DNA from 3 places in the Blautia sp. CGZ-1-C1 genome. Region 3 is predicted to be linked to each of the others. Evidence: predicted binding sites of a transcription regulator. Region 3 holds the regulator's gene; each other region holds the start of a gene.
What was found. Region 3 encodes NrdR, which represses ribonucleotide reductase genes. Its sites were predicted from a motif close to CACAANATNTTGTG; they were not measured.
Positions count from the first base shown of each region.

Region 1: the regulator NrdR is predicted to act here: its motif matches at 8,168-8,181, upstream of nrdD (anaerobic ribonucleoside-triphosphate reductase).
Region 2: the regulator NrdR is predicted to act here: its motif matches at 7,536-7,549, upstream of AC058W_RS10290 (ribonucleoside triphosphate reductase).

Region 1 is NZ_JBWLUT010000113.1:19,878-31,037, forward strand. It holds gene AC058W_RS10340 (AzlC family ABC transporter permease) at 1-173, shown strand, start outside; gene AC058W_RS10345 (AzlD domain-containing protein) at 163-480, shown strand; gene dapF (diaminopimelate epimerase) at 672-1,523, opposite strand; partial or broken gene AC058W_RS10355 (type 2 periplasmic-binding domain-containing protein) at 1,882-2,217, shown strand; partial or broken gene AC058W_RS10360 (transporter substrate-binding domain-containing protein) at 2,326-2,611, shown strand; gene AC058W_RS10365 (amino acid ABC transporter permease) at 2,683-3,390, shown strand; gene AC058W_RS10370 (amino acid ABC transporter ATP-binding protein) at 3,380-4,120, shown strand; gene AC058W_RS10375 (bile acid:sodium symporter family protein) at 4,133-5,083, shown strand; gene AC058W_RS10380 (CBS domain-containing protein) at 5,217-5,678, opposite strand; gene asnA (aspartate--ammonia ligase) at 5,821-6,828, opposite strand; gene AC058W_RS10390 (hypothetical protein) at 7,154-8,077, shown strand; gene nrdD (anaerobic ribonucleoside-triphosphate reductase) at 8,198-10,333, shown strand; gene arcC (carbamate kinase) at 10,428-11,160, opposite strand, start outside.
Region 2 is NZ_JBWLUT010000113.1:4,818-15,977, reverse strand. It holds gene AC058W_RS10325 (O-acetylhomoserine aminocarboxypropyltransferase/cysteine synthase family protein) at 1-330, opposite strand, end outside; gene mnmA (tRNA 2-thiouridine(34) synthase MnmA) at 1,004-2,086, opposite strand; gene cysK (cysteine synthase A) at 2,245-3,174, opposite strand; gene AC058W_RS10310 (DUF6783 domain-containing protein) at 3,260-3,409, opposite strand; gene AC058W_RS10305 (DUF6783 domain-containing protein) at 3,341-3,520, shown strand; gene AC058W_RS10300 (RrF2 family transcriptional regulator) at 3,632-4,066, opposite strand; gene AC058W_RS10295 (amino acid-binding protein) at 4,495-4,875, opposite strand; gene AC058W_RS10290 (ribonucleoside triphosphate reductase) at 4,995-7,373, opposite strand; gene hflX (GTPase HflX) at 8,125-9,360, opposite strand; gene AC058W_RS10280 (tetratricopeptide repeat protein) at 9,370-10,458, opposite strand; partial or broken gene glmM (phosphoglucosamine mutase) at 10,479-11,160, opposite strand, start outside.
Region 3 is NZ_JBWLUT010000188.1:14,426-25,585, forward strand. It holds gene AC058W_RS17150 (aldo/keto reductase) at 1-27, opposite strand, end outside; gene AC058W_RS17155 (aldo/keto reductase) at 95-589, opposite strand; gene efp (elongation factor P) at 686-1,243, opposite strand; gene AC058W_RS17165 (shikimate kinase) at 1,409-1,933, opposite strand; gene AC058W_RS17170 (YqeG family HAD IIIA-type phosphatase) at 1,930-2,433, opposite strand; gene AC058W_RS17175 (citrate/2-methylcitrate synthase) at 2,467-3,828, opposite strand; gene gdhA (NADP-specific glutamate dehydrogenase) at 4,485-5,819, shown strand; gene nrdR (transcriptional regulator NrdR) at 6,077-6,526, opposite strand; gene AC058W_RS17190 (PRC-barrel domain-containing protein) at 6,810-7,061, shown strand; partial or broken gene sigG (RNA polymerase sporulation sigma factor SigG) at 7,260-8,038, shown strand; gene AC058W_RS17200 (hypothetical protein) at 8,179-8,508, opposite strand; gene AC058W_RS17205 (hypothetical protein) at 8,501-8,737, opposite strand; gene AC058W_RS17210 (CDP-glycerol glycerophosphotransferase family protein) at 8,785-10,101, opposite strand; gene AC058W_RS17215 (glycosyltransferase) at 10,076-11,077, opposite strand; gene AC058W_RS17220 (CDP-glycerol glycerophosphotransferase family protein) at 11,103-11,160, opposite strand, start outside.

The DNA.
Region 1 (11,160 bases), on a different contig from region 3:
CAGTTGTTGTGGCTGCGATGGTGATGAGCACACTGTTTAAAGTGATTCCGCTGTTATCAAAGGTTTCCTCGGGATTTGTAATTATTATCACAACGTTGATCGTGGCAGGCGCGGCGGCATATTTCTGTCCGATCGAGGGAGAGAAAGAGGAGGAAAAGGCTCATGAATCATAACATTTATATTTATATTCTGGTAATGGCGGCAGTTACATATCTGATCCGTATGCTTCCTCTGGCACTTTCGAGAAAAGAAATTACCAGTCCGTTTATTAAGTCATTTCTGTATTACGTGCCTTATGCGTGTCTGGCAGCGATGACTTTCCCGGCAATTCTTTTTGCAACAGATAGTGTGATTTCTGCGGCAGCTGGATTTATTGTGGCGCTGATTGCGGCATATAAAGAGAGAAGCCTCCTTACGGTTGCGTTATTCGCATGCGCGGCGGTCTTTATTGTGGAAAGAGTTCTGGAATTTTCGATGTAGATGTGGATAATCCGAATCAACTTTAGTATGAGCTATCAGCAAAGTTGATGTTACTTATTTGATTCGGTTAAAAAACGGATATGTGTCATGTGAATGGAATATGACACATATCCGTTTTTTTGTGAAAGTCCTAAACAGTAATATGAACGTGTCATGTCTGTGTAGGACGTATGGATAAATAGAAAACCATATTATTTCAGGAAGCTTACATCAATCTCGCCATCAAAAACAGTAGTTGCAGGACCGGTCATGTAAACCAGGTTCTCCTGTCTGTTCCAGAAAATCTGCAGGTCGCCGCCGAGCAGTTTCACAGTAACAGATTTGTCTCCATCTACGTGACCATTTAAAATAGAAGCAACAGCAACTGCACATGCTCCTGTACCGCAGGCAAGTGTTTCACCTGAACCACGTTCCCATACACGCATCTTGAGTGTGTGTTCATCAATCACTTCTACAAACTCTGTATTTACACGATCCGGGAATGCTACGTGATTTTCGAAAGATGGACCGATTTTTTCGATATCAAGATGGTCGATATCCGCCATATAGACGATCGCATGAGGATTTCCCATGGAAACAGCTGTTATGTAATAAGTTTCTCCGTCTACGACAAGCGGCTCATTGATAACTTCTTCCTTCTCGGATACGACAGGAATCTGTTTTGCTGTCAGGATCGGAGAACCCATATTTACTTTTACCAGAGATACTTTACCATCTTTGACAGTGAGATCCAGATATTTGATGCCGCTCTTGGTTGCGACAGAGATATGTTTTTTGTTTACGATGCCGTAGTCATAAGCATATTTGGCAACGCAGCGGATACCGTTTCCACACATAGCGCCCTGAGAACCATCCAGATTGTACATGTCCATCTCACAGTCGGCTACATCTGACGGTTTGATCAGAATCAGTCCGTCAGAACCGATACCAAAGTGGCGGTCACTGACATATCTGGCTACCGCGGATGGATTCTCCACAGTTTCCTCAAAACAGTTTACATATACATAATCATTTCCAATTCCGTGCATTTTAGTAAATTTCATCGACAAATCCTCCTCTTATTAAAATAAAATGATAATTATTTATACACCTCTTATTTTCCAATATCTGTTACTATAAAGGAAAAATGTTATGAAAAAGTGAAAAACGCAATGTTTCTAACGAAATCATATTATACATTATATGGAAAATGGTTCTGTCATTCAAGTTTTACCTTGCATTTTATAGAAAGTATGTTAAAATAAAAAACAAAAATATACAACCGAAACGCATAATTATACGTTGCTGTATGAAGAGAGAAGGCAGCAGCAGTATCTATACTTTCGGATGCGAGGAGGAAGAAAGATGAAAGATCAGAAGAGATTTGCAACTCTTGCACTTAGTGCGATTATGGTAGTTTCTATGGCAGGAAGCGTATCCGCAGCTCAGAAAGTTGAATCAAAAGATGACCTTGCAGGAGCAACAATCGGTGTTCAGCTTGGTACAACAGGTGACCTTGATGCATCTGATTATGAGAAAGACGGTTCTACAGTAGAACGTTACAGCAAAGGAAGCGAAGCTGTTCAGGCATTAAAAGCAGGTCAGATTGACTGTGTGATCATTGATTCACAGCCAGCTCAGAAATTCGTAGAGAATAATGATGACCTTAAGATCCTGGATGAGCCATTTAGAAGAAAAGAATATGCAATCTGCTTAAAGAAGGGTAATGACGAACTTCTTGACAAGATCAACGGAGCTCTGAAAGAACTTAAAGATGATGGAACTATCGACAGCATCATGGATAATTACATTGGTGAGGATGCCGGTAAGACTCCATATGAATCACCGGAAGATGTTGACCGTTCTAACGGAACACTGGTAATGGCTACTAACGCTGAGTTCGAGCCATATGAATATCACGAAGGTGATGACATTGTTGGTATCGATGCAGACATTGCTCAGGCGGTCTGCGATAAAGCTTGGATATGAACTGAAGATTGAAGATATGGAATTCGACTCCATCCTTCCGGCAGTACAGTCCGGTAAGGCTGACTTCGGTGCAGCAGGTATGACTGTAACAGAAGACCGTAAATCCAGCGTTGATTTTACAGATACATATGCAGATGCAAGCCAGGTTATCATTGTAAAGAAATAAATATTGGAACAAAGCAACAGAGCTGTTGACGATCTGCCAACAGCTCTCTTTTCGGGACAGAGGTTTTTATGAATAATCCTATGATATTAGCAAGTATAAAAGAAGATTTTTATCTGAACTTTATTAAAGATGATCGTTATCTCTGGCTGGTAGATGGTCTGAAAACAACCCTTATTATCACAGTGTTTGCGGTAATCGTGGGTCTGATCATCGGCTTTCTGGTAGCTATCATCCGTTCCGCACATGATAAGTCAGGCTCTTTTAAGATTCTCAATGCAATCTGCAGAGTTTATCTGACTGTGATCCGCGGAACACCAACCATGATCCAGCTGCTGATTATGAACTTTGTAATTTTTGGCTCTGTAAGTATCAATAAGATTATCGTAGGCGGACTTGCCTTTGGTATCAACTCTGGTGCTTATGTAGCTGAAATTGTCCGTTCCGGTATCATGTCTATTGATCAGGGACAGACAGAGGCAGGACGGAGCCTGGGACTGAATTTCAGCCAGACGATGCGCCTGATCATTATCCCACAGGCATTTAAGAATGTACTTCCGGCACTGGTAAATGAATTTATCGTGTTGATCAAAGAGACATCTATCATCGGTTATATCGGTATGATGGACCTGACAAAGGGTGCTATGCTGATTCAGAGCCGTACCTATAATGCATTCTGGCCATTGATGGCGGCAGCAGCGATCTATCTTGTGATCGTTGGAATCCTTACATGGGGTATGAATAAACTGGAAAGGAGATTGAGAACCAGTGAGCGATAAGAATGTACTGATCCAGGTGAAAGAACTGAAAAAAGCTTTTGGCAGTAATCAGGTTCTTGACGGAATTACAACAGATATCTGTCAGGGAGAAGTAGTAGCGATCATCGGTCCTTCCGGTTCCGGTAAATCTACTTTCCTGAGATCTTTAAATCTTCTGGAGGTTCCGACAGGCGGACAGATTCTCTTTGAGGGAACAGATATCACAGATCCGAAGGTCGATATCAACAGACACCGTCAGAAAATCGGAATGGTGTTCCAGCAGTTTAATCTTTTTCCGCATAAAACGGTAAAACAGAACATTATGCTGGCGCCGGTAGAACTGAAACTGATGACAAAGGAAGAAGCGTCTAAGAAAGCGGATGAGCTTCTGACGCATGTAGGACTTCCGGACAAAGCCAATGCATATCCGGATATGCTTTCCGGTGGACAGAAGCAGCGTATTGCTATTGCCCGTTCTCTGGCTATGAACCCGGACGTAATGCTCTTTGACGAGCCGACTTCCGCACTCGACCCTGAGATGGTTGGTGAGGTTCTGGAGCTGATGAAGGAGCTTGCACAGTCCGGTATGACCATGGTTGTTGTTACTCATGAGATGGGATTTGCCAGAGAAGTAGCGACAAGAGTTATTTTCATCGACGATGGTAAGATTCAGGAGGAGAACACACCGAAAGAATTCTTCGAGAATCCGAAGAATCAGAGACTGAGAGACTTCCTTTCAAAAGTTTTATAACAGGGAATTATAATGCTGAAAAAATTTAACAGTTTTATAGAGAAATGGATGGCACTGGTAACACCGACATGCCTGTTGGTGGGCGTGTGTTTTCCTGATATTGCCAAATGCGGTCTGCCTTATGTGCCGGCCGTATTTGCATTTATAACATTTGCGGGGGCGCTGAAATCGCGTTTCCGTGACGTGGCGAATGTGTTTCGCCATCCGGGGGCGCTGCTTATCATTATGCTTTTGCTTCATGTTGTGATACCGGCAGCGGCCTGTGGCGCAGGGCATATTTTCTTTGGCGATAATATGGATCTGATCACAGGAATGGTGCTGGAATTTGCAGTTCCTACGGCAGTAGTAAGCCTGATGTGGGTGACAATTTATGAGGGAAACAGCCCGTTATCGTTGTCACTTGTGGTTCTGGATACGGTGCTGGCACCGTTTCTGATTCCGGCTACTTTGCGGATTCTGCTGGGTTCCGCAGTGACGATGGATCCGGCGAAAATGATGCGGGAGCTGGTATTTATGGTGGCACTTCCGGCTATCGCTGCGATGACTTTGAACCAGGTTACAGATGGAAAAGTGATGAAGACATGGCCGGGAAAACTGGCACCTTTTTCCAAGCTGGCATTGATGTTTGTGGTGACCTCTAATTCATCTAAAGTGGCGCCGTATATCAGGAATATGAATATGCAGAGGGTGAAAGTGGCATTGGCAATTCTGGTGCTGGCTGCATCAGGATATGCGCTTGGCTGGCTGGTGGCTCATGTGTTCAGACGTGACCGAAGTACAGCGGTTTCGATGATGTATGGAACAGGAATGAGAAATATCAGCGCAGGAGCAGTGATAGCGGCTGCATATTTTCCGGGAGAGGTGATGTTTCCAGTTATGATCGGGACGTTGTTTCAGCAGGTGCTGGCGGCATTGTTTGGAAAGCTGCTGGCACAGAAGAGTATGAGAACTGCTATAGAGTGAGTTGCATTCGTACTATGTAAAACAGGGACTGTAAGCAGAAATTGATATAAAATATCAATCAGCTTACAGTCCCTGTTTATATTATCAGCATTGGAATATGTTTTTTGCGAAAGAAGAGACAGGTATCTGCTTCTCAATTCTCAGGAGAATCAATCTGCGATTCAGTCTTCTCTGCATTTGAAGCCGCTACATATTTCTTAAGTTCTTTGTAGCAATATTTGATGATTTCTTTACGGGTAATGATACCGATAAAGTATCCCTGATCATCGACAACCGGAACATAATTCTGGTTAATGGCCTTATCAAGCAGATCCTCCATATCGGAGTCTGCGTGAACTGCTTTGTAGGTTGCCCTGCGTGGGATAGCCATGATTGAAATGCCCTCGGCTGTTTTCAGATTTGGGACATTTAAAGTTTTCATCCCCCAGAGCAGATCACCTTCAGAAATGGTTCCTTTATATTTTCCATCCAGACTCAGAAGTGGAATACAAGAGAACTTCCTGTGCTCCATTTTCTCAAGTGTCTGGCGGAGTGTTTCATCTTCGAATATATATGCTACGTCGCTTTTTGGTGTTAAGAAAAACAAAATATTCACTTGTGTATTTACCCCGCTACATTCATTGCGATATGCGCAGATATATCTGGGCATATGTGATTATCTGATATAGATATACTGACGAATCAATATCTGAAATTGTCGGTCAGCATGCTTATGTTTCGGATGATACAGCTATTTCTTACAGAAGCTGTACACCCTTGGCCTCAGCCTCTTTCATAACTTCTTCCGGCCACAGGGAAGCGTGTACTTCACCGATATGAGCTTTTCTGAGGAAGAACATGCAGATACGGGACTGGCCGATACCACCACCGATGGTGTATGGGAGTTCTTTGTTCAGGATTGCTTTCTGGAAAGGAAGCTCGCGTCTGTCGTCGCAGCCTGCGATAGTCAGCTGTTTGTCAAGGGCGTTTTCATCAACACGGATACCCATGGAAGAGAGTTCCAGTGCGATGTCAAGAACCGGATAATAAACGAGGATATCACCGTTTAATTCCCAGTCATCATAGTCCGGCGCACGTCCGTCGTGGCGTTCTCCGTTAGTTAATGTCTTACCAACCTGCATAAGGAATACAGCGCCTTTTTCTTTAACGACTTTGTATTCACGTTCCTTAGGGGTAAGATCCGGATACATGTCAACCAGTTCCTGTGTGCTGACAAATGCGATCTCTCTTGGAAGGATTTCTTCGATATAATCATACTGAACAGCCATATATTTCTCTGTTTTACGAAGAACGCTGTAGATCGCGCGTACTGTGGATACAAGTGTGTCCATGTTGCGCTCTTCTTTGCTGATGATCTTTTCCCAGTCCCACTGGTCTACATATACAGAGTGGATGTTATCCAGGTCTTCGTCTCTTCTGATGGCGATCATGTCTGTGTAAAGACCTTCACCATGAGCGAAACCATATTTCTGTAATGCGTATCTTTTCCATTTGGCAAGAGAGTGTACGATCTCGGCATTCTCTTTCTGTCCTTTGATATCAAAGCTTACCGGGCGTTCTACACCGTTTAAGTTGTCGTTCAGACCGGATGACGGATTTACGAATACCGGAGCGGAAACTCGCAGCAGATTGAGCTTCTGGGAGAGCGTCTGCTGGAAGAAATCTTTCACAGTCTTAATGGCAATCTGGGTATCGTGGAGATTTAAAGCTGACTGATACCCGTCAGGAATTTTAATCTGATCCATTATTGGAATCCTCCTACAATTCTGTATTTGTATATTCCATAGCAAAACAATAAAATATTATAGATATTCTACATTATTTTATTGTTCAGCTATTGATGAATATCCATTAACCATTTGTTACAGATTACTAAGTGAATGGCAACAATCCTGTTACGGTTCATTCAGTTCTCAGTAACACAATCTTTCACTTCGCTATTATAACAGGAAAATATCTGTTTGACAATTTCCACCTTGCAAGATTAGTGTAAAATGTTACAATAAAAATGACAGAAAATCGGATTATGAAACGGACTACGGATAATTATAGAATACAGGGGGAAGATATATGGGAAAGAGATGCCAGGTTTGTGACGGACCGGTCGTAAATGGAAGATGTAAATATTGTGGAATGCCATATAGAAATGATTTGGAACTGTATCATCTGAATGAAGATCGGTCAGAGCATTATCGCCATGCATCGGCGAAAGTAAGAAAGGCTATGGCCGAGAGCGAGATACCACTGCCGGACAGAAATAAAACGGCAAATAAGTCTTCGAAAACCAGTACGGTAAAAAAGACAGTGCCGAAGGCAAAAACAGAAAAAGTGCAGACTTCAGTAAAAAAAGCGTCGGCAGGACAGAATGTCGGCACTCGTACATATACCACGAATCGAAATCCCGTACAGAAGCGGAAAGAGAAGAAAAAGAGCAAAAAGGGAGCAACTGTATTCTGGATCATTGTTGTAATTTTACTGAGTGTTGCAGCACAGACCGAAGAGTACTGGGATAGTATTGGATATAGAATTGAGTCGTTTATCAATGATGAGTTTGGAATAAATCCCGGCAGTGTTTTTTCAGGCAGCGACAGCGATGATGGGGAAACAGAGACAAAAGACTGGGATAATAAAGTCAGTAAGGTTGCGGAATCAACCGAGAATATTCAGGGCACCGAACCGGATACTTATATTTTCGCGGGAGAAAGTTATGTGGTTGGAGAGAATTATATAAAGACACAAGAAGGCATCTATGGTTTAGAGGATATAGAGTATGAATTTTTAATTGAGCCGGGAGAATATAAGATTAAATCCGGCTGGGAAGAGGTGGCACTGGAGATTAAGTACACTACTGGAAAGAAGAAAACTGTAAAATTTGACGAAGCAGGACAGCAGGAGAGAATGGAATTACATGTAGGGGATGAGGTTACTGCGGTATCTCTGGACGGTCAAGAGAATTATCTTGCATTATATAAAATTCAGCAATATGACGAATAATTTTTTTGCTCTTCCCTTTTATCATAGTCTGTGCTATACTTGATAAACGTACCACATATAGAATAAATTGTGGACGACGAAAGAAAATAATACTATATCTTGTATATGGGAGCGAAAAGTATGATATATGTAATAAAGAAAGATGGCACAAGAGAAGAGTTTAATTCACAGAAGATCGTAGCGGCAGTAAATAAGTCGGCGGCCAGAATCTTATATACATTTTCTGACAAAGAGAAAGAATTTATCTGCCATTTTGCGGAAGAACATGCAGAAGCACTGGGCAAGAATGAGATACAGATCCAGGAGATGCATAATATTGTGGAAGGAGCACTTGAGAGAGTGAATCCGGCTGTAGCCAAGAGTTATCGTGACTACAGAAATTACAAACTTGACTTTATCCATATGATGGATGATGTATATACGAAGAGTCAGGCAATCCGTTATATCGGTGATAAGAGTAATGCAAATACAGACAGCGCACTGGTTGCTACGAAGCGAAGCCTGATTTTTAATGAACTGAATAAAGAGCTTTATCGTAAATTCTTCATGAACCGTAATGAACTTCAGGCTTGTAAAGATGGTTATATTTATATCCATGACCAGTCAGCACGTCTTGATACCATGAACTGCTGCCTGTTTGATGTGGCATCCGTATTAAGCGGCGGATTCGAGATGGGAAATGTATGGTACAACGAGCCGAAGACATTGGATACAGCGTTTGACGTTATGGGGGATATCATCCTGAGCACCGCTGCACAGCAGTATGGCGGATTTACAGTACCTGAAGTGGATAAGATTCTTGCTCCGTATGCACAGAAGAGCTATGATAAATATATTCAGGAATTTATGAAGTACTCTGATGAGAGCTGGACCGGACGTGAGGAGCGTGCGATTGAGTATGCACTTGATAAAGTCCGCAGAGACTTTGACCAGGGATGGCAGGGAATCGAGTATAAGCTGAATACAGTGGGATCTTCCAGAGGAGATTATCCGTTTGTGACAGTAACTCTTGGACTGGGAACTAAGCAGTTTGAGAAGATGGCAAGTGTATCTCTTCTTGAAGTGCACAAAGGCGGACAGGGTAAAACAGGACGTAAGAAACCGGTGCTTTTCCCGAAGATCGTATTTCTGTATGACGAGAACATTCATGGAAAAGGCAAGATCAGTGAGGATGTATTCGAGGCAGGCGTTGACTGCTCTGCCAAGACAATGTATCCGGACTGGCTTTCTATGTCCGGAAAAGGATATATTTCCAGTATGTACAAGCAGTATGGAAAGGTTATCAGCCCGATGGGATGCCGTGCTTTCTTAAGCCCATGGTATGAACGTGGCGGAATGTACCCGGCAGATGACAAGGATGTGCCTGTATTTGTAGGCAGATTTAACATTGGTGCGGTAAGTCTTCATCTTCCGATGATTCTTGCGAAAGCGAGAGCAGAGAGCAGAGATTTCTATGAGGTACTGGATTTCTATCTTGAGATGATCCGTAATCTTCATATCCGTACGTATGATTATCTTGGACAGATGCGAGCTTCTACCAACCCACTGGCATATTGCGAGGGTGGTTTTTATGGCGGACATCTGAAACCGAATGAGAAGATTGGAAAGATTCTGAAGCCGATGACAGCTTCCTTTGGCATCACAGCGTTGAATGAGCTTCAGGAGCTTTATAATGGTAAATCTATCGCTGAGGACGGACAGTTTGCACTGGATGTTCTGAAATATATCAATAAGAAGGTAAATGAGTTTAAAGAGGAAGATGGTTATCTTTATGCAATTTATGGAACACCTGCAGAGAGTTTGTGTGGTCTGCAGGTTGAGCAGTTCCGTAAGATGTACGGTATTGTCAAAGGTGTTTCTGACCGTCCGTATGTGAGCAACAGCTTCCACTGTCATGTAACCGAAGATGTAACTCCGATCGAGAAACAGGATCTGGAGGGACGTTTCTGGGAACTGTGTAATGGCGGTAAGATTCAGTATGTACGTTATCCAATCGGTTATAATCGTGAAGCAATCCGTACACTGATCCGCAGAGCGATGTCTCTGGGATATTATGAAGGAGTTAACCTTTCTCTTGCTTACTGTGACGACTGTGGACATGAGGAGCTTGAGATGGATGTGTGCCCGGTTTGCGGTTCCAAGAACCTGACTAAGATTGACCGTATGAATGGATATCTCTCTTACAGCCGTGTGCATGGTGATACACGTCTGAATGAAGCTAAGATGGCAGAGATTGCGGAACGTAAATCTATGTAAATATAAAAAATATGAAAGTAAAAACCAGGGAGTCTTGCAAATGAAATTATCTGCAAGACTCCCTGGTTTTTTATATGATAGATTTTATATTTTATTATTTAATGATAGTTCCGGTCTTTTCATAATATCCGTCTTTTGCATGAGAGATATCTGTGATAATAGTTCTTCTGCCATCACCCTTTTCAATGAAGGCAATTCCTGCTTCAAATTTAGGGAGCATGGAACCTGGTGCGAACTGGTTCTCATCCATGTATTTCTTTGCTTCATCTACGGTGATGGTGTCAAGATATTCTTCATTGTCCTGACCAAGGTTTAAGCTGACTTTTTCTACACTTGTGAGAATCAACAGGGTATCTGCGTTTAATTCCTCTGCAAGAAGTCCGCTGGAAAGATCTTTCTCGATGATCGCACTTGCACCATGAAGGTCGATTCCCTGTTCCATAACCGGGATACCGCCACCGCCAGCAGCGATTACTATCTGTCCTGCATCTACAAGAGTACGGATTGTTTCAAGTTCTATAATCTTCTGCGGCTTCGGAGCTGCTACGATTCTCTTATAAGTTCCGTCTTCAAGTTTGGTGACGAAATTTCCTTTATTCTCTTCTGCTTCTGCTTCTTCCTCGGTGAGTACACGTCCGATGATCTTCTCTGGTTCTGCGAAAGCATCATCATATGGATCAATTACAACCTGTGTAAGAATAGTTGCAACAGGTTTGTAGATACCACGTGAGATCAGCTCTGCGCGAATAGCAGTCTGAAGGTCATATCCGATATAACCCTGACTCATAGCTGAACATACGGACATAGGCGCAAATGTATAATCCGGA
Region 2 (11,160 bases), on a different contig from region 3:
GTCACCCTGCTGTGCAAGGTTCTCGATTGTATATGTGATAGCTGCTGCACCGGATGCTACAGCAAGTGCTGCGGAACCACCTTCAAGTGCTGCGATTCTCTTCTCAAATACATCTTCTGTCGGGTTTGTAAGACGTCCGTAGATGTTACCTGCATCTGCAAGTCCGAAACGAGCTGCTGCGTGATCGCAGTTTCTGAATACATAAGAGGATGTCTGATAGATCGGTACTGCTCTTGCATCTGTAACCGGATCCGGGTTTTCCTGTCCTACGTGAAGCTGTAATGTTTCAAATTTGAAATGTCTGTCTTTTCTTGCGATTTTCTTGCTCATGTGTTTGTCCCCATCTTTCTCTATAATTATAATTCGTTATGGTCTTTATTATCAGATTCACTCTGATCATATAACTCTATGATATGTATCCCGGGTTACTGTTCACACGCCACTATCCCGCGAGGTGTTTTGGCATGAGAATGCCAAAATCCCGAGACATACCGCGCGAATTTATGCGAATAGCATAAATTCTGTGCATCGCGAAGCGTGTTACTGGGCACGAAGTGAACAGTAACTATCCCGGAACTTCAACTTCTTATATCCGGAAAATTCTCAGGATTTCTATTTTAATATGTTCTGTTTTCTCTTAGATCAACAACACAGACACATTCGTTTCTCTTCTATACAAATTCGATTCTGGCTTTTTAATACTCTCATTTTCTAAGCCTCTTCTCTTTCTACATATTTCATATCTGTTTGATATGATTTAGCATAGTTGTATATTATCATCCTATTCCTAGTATGTCAATAGGAAAAAGAAGTTTTTTCCTGATAACCTTATCTTAGAATTTTATAGCTTTTAATAGTTAATAACTATATGTCTATCATTCAGATTACAAAAACATTTCAAAGCAAAGCAATTCGCAAATATAAGACAAAAAAGTGTACCGACAAGTTGATTTTTGAAACAATCTTGCCGGTACACTTGCACTCCTGATTTTCAACCTCCTGTTTATTTAATGCAGCTCTCGATCACGCCGCCGCCGACAACGATATCTCCGTCATAAAGAACTACTGCCTGTCCTTTTGTGATAGCTCTCTGTGGTTTGTCGAAACGCACATGAAGAACTCCATCCTCTGTCTGCCATGCCACTGCATCCTGCTCCGGATGACGGTAGCGGATCTTCGCTTTCAGCCTCATCGGCTCTTTCAGGGATTCGCAGGAAATCAGATTTACCTTTGCAGCTGTCAGTTCCGAATGAAAAAGATCCTCGTTACTTCCAAGAACTACCTGATTCAGCTTAGGTGAAATCTCACATACATACAGTCTGGAAGCAGCCGGAATACCAAGTCCTCTTCTCTGTCCAAGTGTATAATGAATGATTCCTTTGTGCTTACCGAGAACATTTCCCTCTGTATCCACGAATTCTCCCGGCTTCGATTTACGTCCGGTGTACTGTTCGATAAATTTCGCATAATCTCCGTCCGGCACGAAACAGATATCCTGGCTGTCATGCTTTCTCGCATTGACAAATCCATTCTTCTCTGCGATTTCACGAACTTCTGTCTTGCGCAGTCCGCCAAGTGGCAGGGAAATATGCGCCAGCTGCTCCTGTGTCAGCATGTACAGCACGTAACTCTGGTCTTTCGTATCATCTACCGCTTTCTTTAATAAATAACGACCTTTCTCCTCATCATACTCTATGCGGGCATAATGACCTGTTACGATATAATCGTACTCCAGTTCACGCATTCTCTGTAACATCTTGTCAAATTTCAGATAGCGGTTGCAGTCGATACATGGATTCGGCGTGCAGCCATGTTCATACGCATCCACAAAACGATCCATGACATCTTCTTTAAATCTCTCTGAAAAGTTAAAGACATAATATTTAATTCCCATTCTGTAGCAGACACTTCTCGCATCCTCCACGTCATCCAGAGAACAGCAGGTATTTTCTCTCTTAACTCCTATGTCTTCATTGTGATACAATTTCATAGTAGCACCGATACACTCGTCGCCCGATTCCTTTGTCAGCAGAGCTGCCACAGAGCTATCCACTCCGCCGCTCATTGCGATAATTGCTTTTCTCATTTTTATTCCATCCTGTTCTATGATCCGATTACCCGGAATATTATTGTTTATGATAATTTTATTTATAGATGTCAGGGGCAAAAGGTATTTTGCCCCTGATATTTATTCTAACACATTTATGTAAAATAAAAAAAGCCCTAAAAAGGGCTTTTTACATTTTACACAAATAATGGAGTAGAATAGTAACGGTCACCGGAATCCGGAAGAAGTGCCACGATTGTCTTTCCTTTGTTCTCCGGTCTCTTAGCCAGTTCGATTGCTGCATAGAGAGCTGCACCGGAGGAAATACCAACCAGGATTCCTTCATGTTTAGCGATCAGTTTGCCTGTTGCAAACGCATCTTCGTTCTCTACCGGAATAATTTCATTATATACATCTGTGTTTAATGCTTTCGGAACAAATCCTGCACCGATACCCTGAATCTTATGCGGGCCGCTCTTTCCCTGGGAAAGTACCGGAGAAGTTGCAGGCTCTACTGCTACTACTTTTACATCTGGGTTCTGGGATTTGAGATATTCACCAACACCAGTGATAGTTCCGCCTGTACCAACACCTGCTACAAAGATATCAACCTGTCCATCTGTATCTCTCCAGATCTCCGGTCCTGTAGTTTTTCTGTGGATTGCCGGGTTTGCCGGGTTCTCGAACTGTCCCGGGATGAAACTGTTCTCATATTCAGCTGCCAGTTCATTTGCTTTCGCGATTGCACCGTTCATACCTTTTGTTCCGTCTGTTAAAACAATCTCTGCACCGTATGCTTTCAGAATGTTTCTTCTCTCAACACTCATTGTCTCCGGCATGGTAAGAATTACTCTGTATCCTTTGATTGCTGCAAGAGAGGCAAGACCAATTCCTGTGTTTCCTGATGTAGGCTCAATGATTACTGCGCCAGGTTTCAGAATACCTTTCTCTTCTGCATCTTCGATCATGCTCAATGCGATACGGTCCTTAGCACTTCCTGCCGGGTTAAAGTACTCAAGTTTAACAAGAATCTTAGCTTCCAGACCAAGATCTTTCTCAATATTTCCAACCTCAAGGAGAGGTGTATTTCCAACCAGTTCTGCTGCGTTCTTATAAATTTTACCCATGAGTTCGTCCTCCCTGTTTTATATTTCATAGTAAATATATATGAATTATATGTTATATACATAATATGCTATAAAGCCGCTATTGTCAAGGGGTAAATTCAAAAAATTCCCGGTGCATATCCTTAGAGTGTGTTTGAAAAAGGCTTTCTACAAGATGTGCGTCACAATTTGTGGGAGATTTTGTCTGATTGAGGGCGGCGTAGCGGGCTACGCCAACCGAAAGAAGGCAAAATATACCGCAAAGTGGGGCGCACAGATTGCAGGAATGATTTTTCAAACACACTCCAGAACATGTTTGATGTCAAAACAGCCCCGCGATTGCACTTTCAAATCGCAGGGCTGTTGATAATCTGCTTTATACATCTATCGGTGTAATAACTCAGATCCGTTATTTATTTTTTCTCTTTCTTACCACTACCGTCGTGATAACCAATGCAGATGCTACAAGAAGCAGAAATCAGATCACGTAGTCATTTCCCATCTGTTCATACCAGTCTTTGAGATCCTGGAGTGTTACTTTATCCAGTACACTCTCCATTGCCTCATCCAGCATCTTCCATAAGCGGAGTGTTACACACTCTCCGGCTTTGCTGCATTGGTTTGGTTCATCTTCCAGACAGGCTACCGGTTTCATGCTGCCCTCTGTCAGGCGCAGGATAGTGCCTACAGTGTAAGTCTTAGGCTCTCTGGCGAGCATATAACCGCCCTGGGCTCCTCTTAAGCTCTTAACGTATCCTGCTTTCTTTAATGATGAAATAATCTGCTCCAGATATTTCTCGGAAATACCCTGTCTCGCAGCAATATCTTTAATCTTGACCAACTCACCTGTGTTATGCACAGCAAGATCCAGCATCAGTCTTAACGCATATCTTCCTTTAGTAGATATCTGCATATTCCAAAACCCTCCTGATTTTATATTTTCCGGGTATCTGAAATCTTACTTCAACCCGGCATTATATTTATAGAAACTTTTATCTATTATTATCTCCTCCCTATTTATAGAGTATTCCTGGTTATTTGGTCAAGCATATATTTTTTATTCCCTATATGAATATAGTGAAATATAGGCTACTGTTCACATGCTGCTATTTTACGATACTTTTTGTCATAATAATATGCCAAAATCCCATGACATTGTTATTATTCTTTACAGTCAAAAAATCACAGGACTCAACAACAAGCCCTGTGATTCTCATCCTTCTCTGTAATTATAGTAAATCCATAAATAATACAGTATTTTATTGACTTGCCATAATATCTGCTGTCTCTTACTTCTCCAGTTCGTCTGCTGCTTCGCAGGATCCCTTAAATCCATTACTCTTAAGTACGCTCTCTGTCACTGGTGATATCCGCAGAATGAAGGATCACTACAGGTCTGAGGTCTTTTCTGTGGAAAGAAGTGTAGATGTAGTCAAGACTTACATTGCTGTCTGCCATAATTTTCAGAAGTTCATCCAGACCGCCTACCTGATCCTTCATATCTACTACGATTGCCTGTGTGATACGGTTCATATATCCGCTCTGATTTAAAATAATCTCTGCCTTATCCGGATCGTCACAGATCATACGGAAGATTGCAAATTCCGGTGCATCGAAGCATGCAAAACCATAAATGTTAATGTTATTATTGGCAAGCATACCCGTCACTCTCTTAAGACTTCCTGCTTTATTTTCTACAAATACAATGTTCTGTTTTATCATATTGATTTCTTCCTCTCATTCTTACTCTACTTACCCTGCATAAGGCATCAATAAATTTTCTTATTTCAAGGCGGGGCGTGCAGATTGCCGGAATGATTTTTTCAAACACACTCTGGTGTTTACATCTCTTCATCCACATATCTCTGAATATTAGACGCATTTACATACTTCGTCATATGCTCACCATCCGTGATAACCAGCGTCGGTGCCTGCATGATTCCGAATTCCTTTGCCATCTCCGGATTCTTCTCCGCGTCGATGATCTCCAGTTCTTCGCCCTCGAGCATCTTCTTTGCCATCTTACAGTTCGGGCAGGTGCTTGTTGTAAACAAATATTTATGTGATGTCACCGGCTCAATCTTCACATCATCTTTTGTCATGGTAACCATGCTTGTGTGTACCGGCTGCATTTTCTTGATATCGGAATGCATCACATCATAGAGTGTACGGTTCTTATATTCCTGAGCCTTACCGTCATTCCAGTTCTGTACCGGTCTGTAATATCCGGTGATACGGCTGTAAACTTCTGCCTTCTTGCCACATTTCGGACAGGTGAAATGCTCACCACTGATATATCCATGTTCCTTACATACCGAATATGTCGGGGAAATGGTGTAATACGGCAGTTTATAATTCTCTGCAATCTTACGCACCAGTGCGGCTGCTGCCTTCCAGTCAGGAAGCTTCTCACCGATAAATGCATGGAATACAGTTCCTGATGTATACAATGTCTGCAGTTCATCCTGAATATCCAGTGCATCAAAGATATCTGTCGTATACTCAACCGGAAGATGAGAACTGTTTGTATAGTAAGGAGTATCTCCTTTCTTTCCGGCAGTCTTGATGTCCGGCCAGCGCTTTCTGTCGTGTTTTGCCAGACGATATGCGGTAGATTCCGCAGGTGTTGCCTCCAGGTTGAAAAGCTCGCCCTCGTATTTCTCCTGATAATCGGAGAGACGTTCTCTCATATGAAGCAGAACTTCTTTTGTAAATTTCCGGGTGTTCTCGTCGGACATATCTCCGCCTAACCAACGTGCATTCAATCCAACTTCATTCATTCCTACCAGACCAATCGTTGAGAAATGATTGGAAAAGCTGCCCAGGTATCTCTTTGTGTATGGATATAATCCCTCATCCAGCAGTTTACCAATGACTTCTCTCTTGATATGAAGAGAACGTGCGGAAATATCCATCAGACGATCCAGACGGTTATAAAATTCCTCAGGTGTCCTGGAAAGGTATGCGATACGCGGCATATTGATTGTTACAACGCCGACAGATCCGGTACTCTCTCCTGATCCAAAGAATCCACCGCTCTTCTTACGCAGTTCTCTTAAGTCCAGACGCAGACGGCAGCACATGCTTCGGATATCGCTTGGTTTCATATCACTGTTGATATAGTTTGAGAAATATGGTGTTCCATATTTGGATGTCATCTCAAAGAGCAGACGGTTATTCTCTGTATCAGACCAGTCAAACTCTTTCGTAATGGAATAAGTCGGAATCGGATACTGGAATCCGCGTCCGTTGGCATCACCCTCGATCATTGTCTCGATAAATGCCTTATTGATCATGTCCATCTCTTTCTTACAGTCTTTGTACTTGAAGTCCATATTCTTACCGCCCACGATAGCAGGAAGCTCTGCAAGGTCATCCGGTACGGTCCAGTCCAGTGTGATATTGGAGAACGGTGCCTGTGTTCCCCATCTGCTTGGAGTATTTACTCCATAAATAAAGGATTCAATGCACTTCTTCACTTCCGGATAGCTTAAATTGTCTGCTTTAACAAACGGTGCAAGATACGTATCAAAAGAAGAGAATGCCTGTGCACCGGCCCACTCATTCTGCATGATTCCAAGGAAGTTGACCATCTGGTTACAAAGAACGCTTAAATGCTTCGCCGGTGAAGATGTGATCTTACCTTCGATTCCGCCAAGTCCCTCCTGAATCAGCTGCTTCAGTGACCATCCTGCACAATATCCGGTCAGCATGGACAAATCGTGGATATGAATATCTGCATTTCTGTGCGCCTCTGCAATCTCATTGTCATAAATCTCAGACAGCCAGTAGTTAGCAGTAACTGCACCGGAGTTGCTTAAGATCAGACCACCGACAGAATAAGTAACGGTAGAGTTCTCTTTTACACGCCAGTCCTCAACTTTAACATAGCTGTTTACGATTTCTTTGTAGTCAAGAATCGTTGACTTCATATTGCGGACTTTCTCTCTCTGCTTACGATAAAGAATATATGCCTTGGCCACATCTGAATAACCTGCCTGGATCAGTACGTTCTCTACGCTATCCTGAATCTCCTCTACTGTAATCTTATTATCTGTGATTTTGTCCTGAAAATCAGAAGTAACACGCAGCCCTAAGAGATCGATCATCTCTTCGCTATAATTTTTCTCTTTCGCATCAAAGGCTTTATGGATTGCGGCTGTAATCTTGCCAATTTTAAATTCGTCCATCTCGCCGTCACGTTTTACTACCTGAAACATAACTATTGCCCCCATTTTCTCTTGTTCATATGTCCTGTTACGGACACTTTCCGTTTACCGTTCACTCCGTTCCGGCAAACGCTGTAGGTCTATTGTATCAGAGTATCTATCTTTCGTCAACACGCAAAAACACCACATAATGTTCTCCATCTCTCGAAAAAGTACAATATATGGTGTTTTTCAGGCTTTTAAATTTTTTATTCTATTGTTTCAACTCACAGTCGGTAATTTCACAGAGTCTGACATGTCAGCAACATGCTGACTGTGATTTGCCTCATATCAGTAGGGGATACCGATTTCTCTCCGCCCGCCACTGCCGTTCATTTTCTTGTTTGCAATTCATCTCACCACCTATAGAAGGCCACTGAAAAAGTCCTTTTTGCGTATAAATTAACACAAAATAAAGTACATCAATCAACTTTGAGACACTGTATATAGTATGAAAAAACAGTTTTTCAGTGGCGTCCCTATAGAGGTGGGAGAATCCTTGTTATATCTTGTTGAAGCGCATACGTCGGTTTATTGCTTTTATGCCAAATAATCCGTTAAAATAACTATAAATATACTAACGATTTTCAAAAATCAGTATAACATATATCCAACCCAAAATAAACATACGTTCCCATTAATCTACATTCTGAATTTACTTTCATTTCAGAAAGTAGAATCCCCGAAAGTTCATTCTGAAAAGTTTATTACAAAAACTTCATTATCAAAAGTTTCATCCCGAAAAGCTCATTCCAGAATATATTTACACAACTTTAGGATAAATTTCCTTCGGCACTCTGGCCTTCACAGCGATTCCCTCATCTGTGTATTCTTCCGAGATCAGCTGGCCATACTCACGTATAAGCTGAATCTTTCCTGCTTCGCTGTATGGGAAAAGGCGCTCTACATAAATCTGTTCTTCTGTCAGAAGCTTCTCCAGCAGGTCATTGAGATCATCCAGCCCCTCTCCTGTCTTTGCAGAAATCTTCAGCGTATAATCAGACTTAAAATCTCTCAGCACAGAAGCGCCAGGCGCATCCTGCTTGTTAAAAAGTGTGATGATCTTCTTTCCCATAACGCCAAGCTCGCGCAGTGTCTCATATACAACATGCATCTGCATCTCAGCCTGCGGATTCGAGGAATCCACAACGTGGATAATGTAATCCGCATATTTCGCCTCTTCCAGTGTACTCTTGAATGCCTCTACCAGATGATGCGGCAGTTTATGAATAAATCCTACCGTATCCGTCAGCAGAATCTGCTGCCCATCTTTCAGATTGAGCAGTCTGGTCGTCGGGTCCAGTGTTGCAAACAATTTATCTTCAGACAGGACATCAGAACCTGTCAGTTTATTTAACAGTGTAGACTTTCCTGCATTCGTATATCCCACGATTGCAGCAGTCTTCATATTGCCTCTCGCACGACTGGAACGAATCAGCTCTCTGTGCTTCTCTACCTGAGACAGTTCCTGTTTCAGTGCAGAAATTCTGGTACGGATCAGGCGTCGGTCCGTCTCCAGTTTCTTCTCACCAGGACCTCTCGTTCCGATTCCTCCGCCCAGACGGGAAAGAGATTCTCTCAAACCAACCAAACGTGCTGCTCTGTAGCGGAGCTGTGCAAGCTCTACCTGAATCTTACCTTCACTGGTGATAGCGCGTGCCGCAAAGATATCCAGAATCAGCAATGTTCTGTCCATTACCTTGCAGTCGAGCTCACGCTCCAGGTTATTTAACTGTGCAGGAGAAAGTTCATCATCACAGATAATACCGGTCGCATCCATGGCATACACCAACGCACGCACTTCCTCGATCTTACCTTTACCGATATAGGTTCCCGGATGCACTGCTTCTCGATTTTGTATGATCTTACCTACTGTGACAGCTCCTGCAGTTGAGGCAAGCTCTTCCAGCTCATCCAGTGATTCCTCTACGTTGTCGTTATCACCTGTCTGAACCCCTACAAGAACTACCCGTTCCTCCAGCTTTCCAAATTCTTCCATAACATCTCCTTAATCAGACAATTGTGAATCAGCACTGCTATCTTCCCCACTTACACGGGTCTTCAGAAAAGCCAGCTCCTTTTTCACTGTCTTATCATCCGGATACAGTCCCAGATATTCGTTCGCTTTCTGCAGTGCAGTCTGGAAGTCCAGCTTCTTCTCATATACAGCAATCTCATTAAACAGCAGACTCTGCATATCTTCTGCATCTGCCACATGGATTCCACTTGATATATTAGAAAGAGCACTGTCGTAATCTCCGTCCTCTATATCGCATAATGCAAGCCCGTTGAATCCTTTTGCCCCATTCTCAGCCTGTGATACATACTGCTGGAACATTGTCCTCGCATTCGCGCTGTCTCCCTGATCCATGTATACCATTCCAAGAAGTGCCAGAGCTTCTGTATTATCACCGTCTATGGCCTGTTTCAGCTCAGCTGTCGCGTTTTCATAATCATCCATGTAATAATAAACACGGCCTCTGTCACAGTGATCCTGCGCATTCTTCGCATTTCCGGATAATGCCGCTTCCAGATAACGGGTTCCGTCTGCCTCCATATCCTTGTCCAGATATGCTCCATAAATCTGGAGTGCTCTGTCATAGGTCGCATCCTCGCCATATGCCTGCTCGAAATTAGAGGAAGCTTCTTCATAAGAATCCATGGCCAATGCAGTCTCACCTGTCAGAAAATACAGATCAGCATCCATATTGTAAGATTCCGCCAGCGCCTGACAGTCTGCCATTGCCTCTTCATATTCTTTCAGTTTCAGATAAGCCGCCGCCCTGTAAGAAAGGATATCTTTCTTTAATGCCTTGCCAACTTTGTCACAGTCAAGGGCATTGCTAAAATATGTTACCGCCTCATCATAATTTCCCAGTTTCAGCTGAGCCACTCCTGCTCCCCTGTATGACTGGGCAGGCTTCACACCTGCGGATATCGCAGCCTCATATTCTTCCAGTGCAACCTCATAATTTCCATTTTCCAGATCCTGGGCTGCCTGCTTATAATTCTTCGTACTTTCTGCACTGCAGCCTGTCAAGAGTGTAAGACTCAGACAGGCTGCAGCCAGAAACAATCCTGTTTTTCTGTTATTCATGCAATTCCTTTGCCTGCAGATCAGTCAACGATCAGACCTTCTGCTTCCATTACTTTCACTACTCGCTCAACATTCTCGCGGCAGATCTCATCAGTTCCGGCTTCCACCATAACACGGATCAGTGGCTCTGTACCACTCTCACGTACAAGGATACGTCCATCGCTGCCAAGACTCTTGGCAACTTCATTTACAACTTTAACCACATTTTGATTCTCTCTTGCCGTCTTTTTATCTGCTACGCGCACATTTCTCAGAAGCTGTGGATAAACTTTCATCTCTTTTGCGAGATCACACAGAGTTCGCCTTCTTCTCTACACATGCCTCCATCACCATCAGAGAAGTAAGGATTCCATCACCCGTTGCGGCATAACGGCTGAAAATGATATGTCCGGACTGCTCACCGCCAAGACTGTAATCATTCTCCATCATATTCTCGGCAACATATTTATCACCTACGGCAGTCTGCTCATACTTCATGCCTTCTCTTTCCAGAGATTTATACAGACCAAGGTTTGACATAACAGTTGTTACTACCGTGTTGCCATTTAGCCTTCCCTGCTCTTTGAGATATTTTCCACATACATACATGATCTTATCACCATCAATCACATTTCCTTTGTGATCGACTGCGATACAGCGGTCAGCATCACCATCATAGGCAAAACCGATATCCAGGCCATTATCCACCACATATTTCTGAAG
Region 3 (11,160 bases):
AATAGCGCCTCCTGCCAGTGGTTTCATATCAATAAATCCGATATTTTTCTCTTTACATTTTGCAATCAGTTCCTCACCCTGACTCTCTACGATATTAATATGGGAACATAATCGTCTCTACCCAGTCCAGTTCCAGCGCACGTGCAAATACTTCTGTTGAATGTGCAGTTAATCCAATATGTCCGATCTTGCCTGCCGCCTTTGCTTCCTGTAATGCCTCAAGAGCACCGCCTGCTGCCAGCACCTGATCCAACTGCTCCATACTTGGATTGTGTACCTGGTACAGATTAATATAATCTGTGCGAAGATTATGAAGACTCTTCTCAATATCTGCCGCCATAGATTCTTTTGTGCGCGCCATAGACTTTGTTGCAAGTACAAATTTATCTCTGATGCCTTCTAACGCATATCCAAGATACTCTTCACTTACTGTATAGCCTCTGGCTGTATCAATATAATTCACACCCTGATCTGCCAGTTTATGTAGCAGACTTTTTGTTCCTTCTGCATCAATTCTCTGAATCGGGATTCCACCAAGCCCCATTCTGGAAACTTTTAATCCTGTTTTTCCAAGTGTTACGTATTCCATCACTTCATTCCTCCTATACAAAAACTGCCACCGGTCTTCACCGATGGCAGTCTGATTACGTTCTTATAACCGCAAATCCTTAATGATAACCTGCAATTATACTCTGGAGAGATATTCTCCTGTTCTTGTATCGATTTTCAGTTTATCGCCCTGGTTAACGAACAGCGGAACCTGAACCTGTGCACCTGTTTCTACAGTAGCCGGTTTCGTAGCGCCCTGTGCTGTATTTCCTGCGAATCCTGGCTCTGTCTCAGTAACTTCAAGTTCTACGAACAGAGGTGGCTCGATAGCAAATACGTTTCCGTTATGGGAACAAATCTTAACCATTTCGTTCTCTTTAACGAATTTAAGAGAATCGCCAACCTGATCCTTTGTAAGACCAACCTGATCATATGTCTCTACGTTCATGAAATAGTACAGATCACCATCATCATACAGATACTGCATATCTACACGCTCGATACGTGCTGCCGGGAATTTCTCTGTAGGACGGAAAGATTTTTCAAGAACTGCTCCTGTGATGATATTTTTGTATTTTGTTCTTACGAAAGCAGCACCCTTTCCTGGTTTTACGTGCTGGAATTCAACAATCTGACATACGTTTCCGTCAATTTCAAGTGTGATACCGTTTTTGAAATCACCTGCTGAAATCATAGTTATATTTCCTCCTTAATAGTACAAGTTCAGCGATGCTGTTTCCCGCCGGTTTTCATTCTGAAATGGCATTTACAGCAACAGCCGGTTCAAAGTGTGTGTCTTTCTCATTCTTCATCTTCGTGACACACTCTTATTTAATTTTATAATATTCCGACGCTTTTTTCAACTATTTTTTACATATGTTTTTAATTTTTCTTCAAGCTGGGCGATCAGATCCTCAAAAGGCTTGTCTCCTGTGACCATCTCAACATCCGCAAACTTCGCATAAACCGGATCTCTTTGTTTCAGAAGTTTCTTGATCTTGTCTTCTTTATCTTCACCTTCGATCAAAGGATTATTGCTGGAATTCTCCAGTCTCTTCTTCAATGTAGCGTAAGATCCTTTCAGATATACCACAGTCCCAAGCTTCTTGATATATTTGGCATTCTGCTCCTGCATCGGCAGTCCGGCTCCCAGTGAAATAACCTTCAGTTCCGGATCATCGATTAAAGCCTTAATTACAGTAGTCTCAAGTGCTCTGTAAAATGGTTCTCCAAATCTTTCAAAAATCTCTTTCATTGTAAGGTTCATCTTTTTACTTACTACGCGGTCAACATCTATAAACGGCAGATTAAAATCCTTTGCCAGACGTTTTCCTACTTTTGTTTTTCCTGAACCCATAAATCCTATGATAACAATATGGTTCATGAATTCCCCTCCTCTTTACGGTAAAAATATAGCACAATTCTTTCAAGGTATCTCTTAAGTACGATCTGAATCTCTTCTTTCGGATTGAGTGGTTTCACCAGAATATTACGGATTCCTGCACGTTTCGCTCCAAATATATCAGTAAACAGCTGGTCTCCCACAAAAATCGTATTACTCCTGTCAGTTCCAAGAAGTTCCATCGCCCTGATATAATTCTTCGTTGAAGGCTTGTGTGCATCTTCTATGAAATATTCTCCTATCGCATCATTAAAAGAGGAAACTCTTTCATACTGATTATTCGACAGGAAACAACACTTAAAGCCAAGTTCCTTCAAATGTGCAAACAATGCGCATGCTCTCTCATCTGCCGGTGCGCCATGGGGTACTAAAGTATTATCTATATCAAATAAAAGCCCCCTGTATCCTTGCGCATACAGATTATCAAAGTCAATCACATAAGTAGAATCCACATATTCATCCGGAAAAAAACATTTAAACATTTGCAGCTATTCCTTTATTTGTATTTTTTACGATCAACGCTCATTAAGTGGAACGTATACCGCCGGTTCCAGAACGTTCTTATATGCAGGACGAATGATCTTGTCAGCATTGATAAGCTCTTCCATTCGGTGAGCACTCCATCCTACGATACGCGCAACTGCAAACATCGGCGTAAACAGCTCAAGCGGAAGATCCAGCATACTGTAGACAAAGCCACTGTAGAAATCCACATTGGCACTTACCCCTTTATAAATACGACGTTCCTCTGCAATTACTTCCGGTGCCAGACGTTCTACCATAGAATACAGACCATAATCCTTCATTCTGTCCTTCTCCCTTGCCAGTGTTTCCACATAAGTTTTAAACACTTCGGCTCGCGGATCAGATACAGAATAGATGGCATGTCCCATACCATAGATCAGTCCTTTCTGATCAAATGCTTCTTTATGAAGAAGTTTTTTTAAGTATGCACGGACTTCGTCTTCATCTTTCCAGTCCTTAACTTCTTTCTTCATATCATTGAACATTTTGACAACTTTAATGTTTGCGCCGCCATGTTTTGGTCCTTTTAAGGATCCAAGTGCTGCCGCAATCGCAGAATAAGTATCGGTTCCTGATGAAGAGACAACATGAGTTGTAAATGTAGAGTTATTACCTCCGCCATGCTCCATATGAAGAATAAGTGCAATATCCAGAATCTTCGCTTCCAGATGTGAGTATTTCTTATCTGGTCTTAACATTCTCAGAATGTTCTCTGCCGTTGAAAGTTCTTTCTTCGGATTATGGATATAAAGGCTCTTTCCCTTTATGTAATGGTTATAGGCCTGATAACCATAGACAGACAGCAGTGGAAATACACTGATAAGATTCAGACATTGTCTGAGTACATTTGGCAATGACGTGTCATCTGGATTTGTATCATAAGAATATAATGTGAGCACGCTTCTTGAAAGAGCATTCATAATATCCTTACTTGGTGCTTTCATTACAACATCGCGGACAAAATTTGTCGGGAGTGACCGCTGATCAGCCAGAAGCTCTGTAAAATCAGCAAGCTGCTTCTTGTCAGGAAGCTTCCCAAACAACAACAAATATGTAACTTCTTCAAACCCATATCTGTCGTCTTCAATAAAGCCCTTTGTCAGTTCTTTAATATCGTATCCCCTGTAGGAAAGACTGCCTGCACATGGAACTTCTTTACCATCTACGATCTTTGTAGCTTTGACATTGGAAACCTGTGTCAGCCCCGCAAGAACGCCTTTTCCATTGATGTCACGCAGACCTCTCTTTACATCATATTTTCCATACAGAGAAAGATCCAGACTTGTATGCTCCTTGCAGATATCAGTCAGATTTTCAATTTCAGGTGTTACTTTCATTTTAAATCCCGCCATGTAATTAAATCCCCTTTCTTCACAATTTTGTCGATAATAAATCCCCCTCTTCATCCCTGATCTGTTATGAGATACTGATCGATAATGTTACTTTTCACTGCTAATATCCCGCAAGTTACCGGGTATAACAAGTATAGAATGAATCGTAACCGAAACCTTAAAACGTTACTGTTCACTCCATTCACAGTAACGTAGCCAAAATTCATTCCAGATTGCCTGCGGCAATGGAATTTTGGCTTGTATGTCTCGGGATTTTGGCATATTCATGCCAAAACACCTCGCGGAATAGTGGTGTGTGAACAGTAACCTTAAAACAATAACTGCTTTCAGCTATTTAATAAAAGTATAGCATTTTTTTTCCATCTGGTCTATATTTTATATAAACTGTTTTTTCTTTCACCAGATCATGTGTCAATCGGATATTCGCAATCCGCTTTCGCTACTGGCTCATAAATGTTACAGAAATTATAGTGACCAATATCATATGGATGATTCTTAACATTTTCTCATATTTAACTTTTTTTATCAAGTCAAAATTTGTTCACAAAATTTTTATAAAAAAATTTCATTTGGCTCTTTCCATTTGTAACACTTTAGTGTATAATAACGTCGATTTAAAAATTATAACTTAAACGATCGACGAGGAGGAAATCATTATGTCTTATACTGAAGAGGTATACGAGAGAGTCGTAGCACAGAATCCAAATGAGCCTGAATTCCATCAGGCAGTAAAGGAAGTTTTAGACTCCCTTAAAGTCGTAATCGACAAAAATGAAGAAGAATACCGCAAACTTTCCATTCTGGAGCGTCTTGTTGAGCCAGAAAGAATCATTTCTTTCCGTGTTCCGTGGGTAGATGACAAAGGTGTTGTACAGGTAAACAAGGGTTATCGTGTACAGTTCAACAGCGCAATCGGACCATACAAGGGTGGTTTAAGATTCCATCCGTCAGTAAACCAGGGAATTCTTAAATTCTTAGGTTTTGAGCAGATCTTCAAGAACTCTCTTACAGGTCTTCCAATCGGCGGCGGTAAAGGTGGTTCCAACTTCGATCCTAAAGGAAAATCTGACAGAGAAGTTATGGCATTCTGCCAGAGCTTTATGACAGAGCTTTCCAAATATATCGGCGCTGACATGGACGTTCCTGCAGGTGATATCGGTGTAGGCGGACGTGAGATCGGTTATCTGTACGGACAGTACAAGAGAAACCGTGGATTATATGAAGGTGTTCTCACAGGTAAAGGTCTTTCCTATGGTGGATCTTTAATCCGTACACAGGCTACAGGATATGGTCTTGTATATATGCTTGACGAGATGGTTAAAGCTAAAAACGATACAATTTCCGGTAAAACTCTTATCGTAACAGGTTCCGGTAACGTTGCTATCTACGCTGTAGAAAAAGCTACTGAACTTGGCGGTAAAGTTGTTGCTATGTGCGACTCCAACGGATATATCTATGATCCGGAAGGAATCAAACTTGACATCGTTAAAGATATCAAAGAAGTAAAACGTGGACGTATCAAAGAATATGCTGATCGTGTTGAAGGCGCTACTTACACAGAAGGAAAAGGTATCTGGAATATCAAATGCGATATCTATCTTCCATGCGCAACACAGAACGAGCTTGATCTTGACGCCGTTAAAACTCTTATCGCAAACGGCTGCAAATATGTTGCAGAAGGTGCTAACATGCCTACTACCCGTGAAGCAACAGATTATCTTATGGCAAACGGCGTAACATTTATGCCTGGTAAAGCTGCTAATGCCGGTGGTGTTGCTACTTCCGCGCTGGAAATGTGCCAGAACTCTGCAAGACTTTCCTGGACAGCTGAAGAAGTTGATGCAAAACTTCATCAGATCATGGTTGACATCTTCAACAAAGTTGATGATGCTTCCAAACGTTATGGAATGGAAGGCAACTACGTTGTAGGTGCTAACATCGCAGGCTTTGAGAAAGTTGTAGATGCTATGAAAGCTCAGGGTATTGTTTAATTTTTAATTCGTTAACTACCCCATAAAAAATACACATAAAAAGTCGGTGGAATTAATTCTGCCGGCTTTTTATAATGTAAAAATATACTCCATTTTTCATCTGTATTTTGGATATTTCCAAATAATTTGTCAATCGGATATTCGCAATCCGCTTACCTGTAATATAAAAACTGCTGTCTGATATATGCGGTCTTTCCCCCGCTATCTCAAAACAGCAGCTATCTTTTTTTTCACAGCATCTGATCAATATTAATGTGTTAATTCATAAACTTCTTCAGTTCATCCATAAATGTACTGACATCTTTAAATTCTCTGTACACTGATGCGAAACGTACATAAGCAACCGCATCCAGATCTTTGAGATGATTCATCACGATCTCTCCAATCTTTGTGCTGGAAATTTCTTTTTCTTCCGTATTAAAAATTTCCCCTTCGATGGCATCCATCATTTCTTCCACTTTATCTATAGATATCGGTCTTTTATAGCACGCTCTCAGAATGCCTGCCTGAATCTTGGCACGACTGTACTGCTCTCTGTTCTGATCTTTCTTGATCACCGTAAGCGGAATACTCTCCACTTTCTCATATGTAGTAAATCTTCTGCCACAGGCATCGCATAAACGGCGGCGGCGAATAGAGTTTGTATCCTCTACCGGTCTGGAATCAACTACTCTCGTGTTATCCTGATTACAAAATGGACACTTCATAGGACGTCCCCCCTTTTTAAGTCATATCACGTTTTCTGTGAGATTATGTTGTATAGCTGTAACTATTCAGCAGTCTACTATCCCATGAGATATTTTCACATAGAAACATGGTACTGAACAGTTATGTATGAGTTTATTATACTGTATTTCTATTTGAAGTGTCAATAAAAGGACTTGCATAAATTTTCGCAAAAATACATAAATTGTTATCAGATAACGTTACTGTTCATTTCAATCTCGGTAACGGATAACTCTTTGTATTCAGAAAGGATCTTCCAATTCTATGAGAATCTGCGAATTAAAGCAAAAAGAAGTAATCAATACCTGTACCTGTCGAAGTCTTGGATGTCCTGTTGATATAGAATTCGACTGCAAAACCAATCGTCTGACAGCTTTGATCGTGCCTGGTCCCGGAAAACTGTGTTGTCTTTTTGGACATGACAGCGAATATCTCATTCCCTGGGAATGTATCTGCCGAATTGGTGATGATATTATTCTTGTGGAGATTGAAGAAGAAAAATGTTTACATAAATAACCATATATCCACACCTGCTGCGGCGTCAGGCGGATATAGCGATATGCTTTAAGCCTTTACTTTGTCAAGGGGCAATATTTTTTATATTTTCCAGTTAAAAGTATAATTATTCTCCATCTGAGAATCATTCTTACTGAAACATTATCAGGTAAATTTTACTGTTTTACGTTTAAGGATAATAAGGAGGATTCAAAAAAGATGGCACTGAACAAAGTAGAAATCTGTGGAGTCAATACGGCGAAACTTCCTGTTCTTAATGCAGAAGAAAAAGAAGAACTGTTCAGCCGTATCAAAAAAGGTGATGAACAGGCACGTGAATTATACATCAAAGGAAATCTGCGGCTGGTCCTCAGTGTGATACGAAGATTTCAAAACAGCAGCGAAAATGCAGATGATCTCTTTCAGATCGGCTGTATCGGCCTGATCAAAGCAATCGATAACTTTGACACAACTCTACAGGTAAAATTTTCAACATATGCCGTTCCCATGATCATTGGAGAAATCCGAAGATACCTAAGGGATAAAACAGCATTCGTGTAAGCCGCTCTCTTCGCGACATTGCATATAAAGCGATCTATACCCGCGAAACTTATATGAAACAGCATCTTAAAGAACCGACAGTCACCGAAATTGCACAGGAAATCGGTATCGAAAAAGAAATGATCGTATACGCTCTGGACGCGATTCAAAATCCGGTAAGCCTCTTTGAACCGGTTTATACCGAAGGAGGAGATACTCTTTATGTTATGGATCAAATCAGCGATACCAAAAATAAAGAAGATCGCTGGATTGAAGATCTGTCTCTCAGGGAAGCCATGAAGCGTCTAAGCAAACGTGAAAAACATATCATAGAACTGCGCTTTTACGAAGGAAAAACTCAGATGGAAGTGGCTCAGGAAATAGGCATCTCCCAGGCACAGGTCAGTCGCCTGGAGAAAAATGCCTTAAAATCCATGCGCAATTATCTGCGCACCTGAAAGTTACTGTTCACTCCGTTTTCAGTAGCACCCGAAAAGCTTTATCATATTTTCCTGTCATCAGAAATACTACAAAAAAATTTCTATAATATAAAAAGCAGTCCAGTAATTTATACTTACCAGACTGCTTACATAATTTTTTAAAATTTCAGAACTTCCTGCCAGTTTTCTATGTCATATATCTGCTTCACATCCAGTGCACCAGACATTGCAGGGAAAAACTTCTTCATATCTGTAAATACTACAGCATAGTCAAACTTTGACATTCCCAGTATTCTTCGAAGCTCACGCTTATAGAAATCAAGAAGCATCTCAGGCACTTCTGTTTCCTCTGCTTTCATGAACTTCTTATGGCATACATATTCCTCATCTGTAGCAGGATAAGAACGTTTCCAGTATAATACCCTCACTTCTTTTGACAGTTCATTCAATTTCTTTGCAGATTCCTCTTCCTTTGCGCCATTACCCAATCAGAGTGACATCAAAATGTTCAAAATCTACTTTGTTCAGGAATTGATAAAATGCCGTTGTCTCAGGTGCATCACTAAAATCACCTGCATATACCAAAAGTTTTACTTTATCTGTTTTATTCAGGTATACCGGATTTACCGGTTCTTTTCCGTCAAACATCACATCAACGATTCGTCTGCAGACATTTCCGTCATCTCTTGGAACATATCTGTACTCTGGCTTTCGCATATTTCTCCTGATAAGAACTTACTGCTGCCGGAATATCTTTGAGCAGCTCACCCAGTTTCTGCCGGCGAAGATACCGCCGGTCCCGGAAGATTGTCAAATCCATAATATAATCCTCTGGAATCTTCAAAGTTTTCTGCATCAGGCACATAGAACAGAATCGGGTTCCCTGTCAAAGCACCGAAAATCGTAGAAAACACTGGAATAATCAGAAAGAAAGCACATCTGTTAACAGACAAAATCTCATTGGTATCCATTGTAGCAGGGATAAATTTCGCCTGAGCATCTCCCAGTTCCACCTGATTCTCTTTCAGATAATGATATACGATCTGATGAAGTTTAACCAATACCTGATACTCTTTTGTATCTATGCTGTTTTCTATGATCTGAATCAGTTTATATACGTCCTGTAAGTCTGTATCCGGCTGACCATACTGCTCACCTCTCCATGTCGGAGCATAAAGGATTATTTTTTTATCCGCTTCTGCATTTACGCCATAACTTTGAAGTTTCCGAATAATTTCTGCGCGATTATTCTCAAACAGTTTATCATTGCGCGGGAAGCCTTCTTCAAGGATTGTTCCCTCATACAGATTCTGCATTTTATAAGAATTCTTATATGCCGTCTCAGTCATGTAAGGGCCTGAAGAAACAATATAATCTGCACTGAGAAGATTTCTTGCTGTATTTCCCTGAGAAATATTAGCTCCCGGAATATCAAATCCCATGTTCTTTAACGGAGTACCATGCCAGGTATCGATCAGCACCTGTCCTTCTCTCTTAAGGAAATAACTTGGGAAACTTACATTATTTACCAGATATTTTACCGTTGCAAGATCTTTACAATATTCCTTTGACTTATATTTTACAAATCTTACATTTGGATATTTCTCGTATTTTTCAATCTGCTTCCTGTTGTCTTCAAAATCATCTAAAACCCAGATATGTGTATAATCCTGATACTCTTCTTTTTCCAGAAGGTACAGGAAAAGAGCATACGGATTACAGATCATTCCACGTCCGCCAAACGCTTCGTAAAGAATGGTTTTATCCCTTAGCTGATATTCCTTTACAAATTCAGCATAACTGGTTCTCAACGGATATTTTTCCCTGCATTCAAGAATCTTCTTTTCATTCTTCTGATAAAATGTCTCAATTCCCATCACACGGTTGAAAAGACGGTTCCATTCTTTGACAGCTTTTTCAATTGCAAAATCTTCTGACTTCCAGATTGCATTTCTGGACATTTCCCTGCGAAGCTCTTCGTCATGGGCAAGTTTTAACATTGCATCTGTAAATTTCTTTGTATCAAAAGCTTCCGGCAGGTATCCTGTCTTTCCATCATCTATGATCAGATCCGATCGCACCTGTATGGAATGCGATAACCGGAAGACCAAACTCAAAAGCTTCCATGATAACCATCGGCCACCCTTCCCATCTTGACGGAAGAAGGAAAATAGATGAATTCAGATAATATTTCTCCGGTTCATTGGTATAGCCAACAAAGTTAACTCTGTCTTCAATACCACGTCTTTTGGCATCTGCCACGATCTGGTTCCAAAGATCACCGGCTCCGATAATATCTAACTGCCATTCGTCATCCTGTTTGCAGAATTCCTCAAAGGATTCCATCATCAAGTCAAGACCCTTGGCATATACGAAACGGGTAGCCATAAGAAAACGCTTGGATTTTGGATCACATTTGCGTTCGCTTACGAAACTTCTCGGATTGATTTTAACCTCTGTATCAATATCCAGGAATTTCTTATAATCGCGTTTATCATAATCACTGAGGACGATATATCTGTCCAATTTGGGCAGATATTCCTGAAGCAGACATTCCTGTTTCCAGAATACAACATTAGGCACATCCAGATATCCGGCATAGCAGTTATGCTGCCAGCCAATCGTCTTTGCATTCAGTTCCGGTGCCAGCATACCAAGGCGAAGACTCAGACCGGCAGTTGTAATAATGATATCATAGTTCTGCTCATTTAAATACTTCACCCATTTTTCCCTGGTCTTCTTAGGGAAAATCGCATCTGCCAGGATATCGTTAAATCTTTCTTTATTAAAAATTCCATATTTCGCATTCAGTTTCTGAACAAGATAACGCCAGCAGAAAGCCGGTGTATGATGGCGATTGACAAATTCACTGTTGTCAATAAAGTCCACTTTGATATCTTCGCTCATATGGTACATATTGCGGTCTTCTTTAAATCTATCCTGGTATATCATGATCGTTACATCGTGTTCTTTTACAAGTTCATTTGCAAGGAGTGTGACAACTCGCTTAGTTCCGCCAAGATCAAATATCTTAGTACACCAAATACATATTTTCATTTATCTTTCTTCTCCTGTTATGGCTTTACATAGTGATGTTAAAGTAATCCAGTACACGCTGACAGTAATTATCGCACACATTA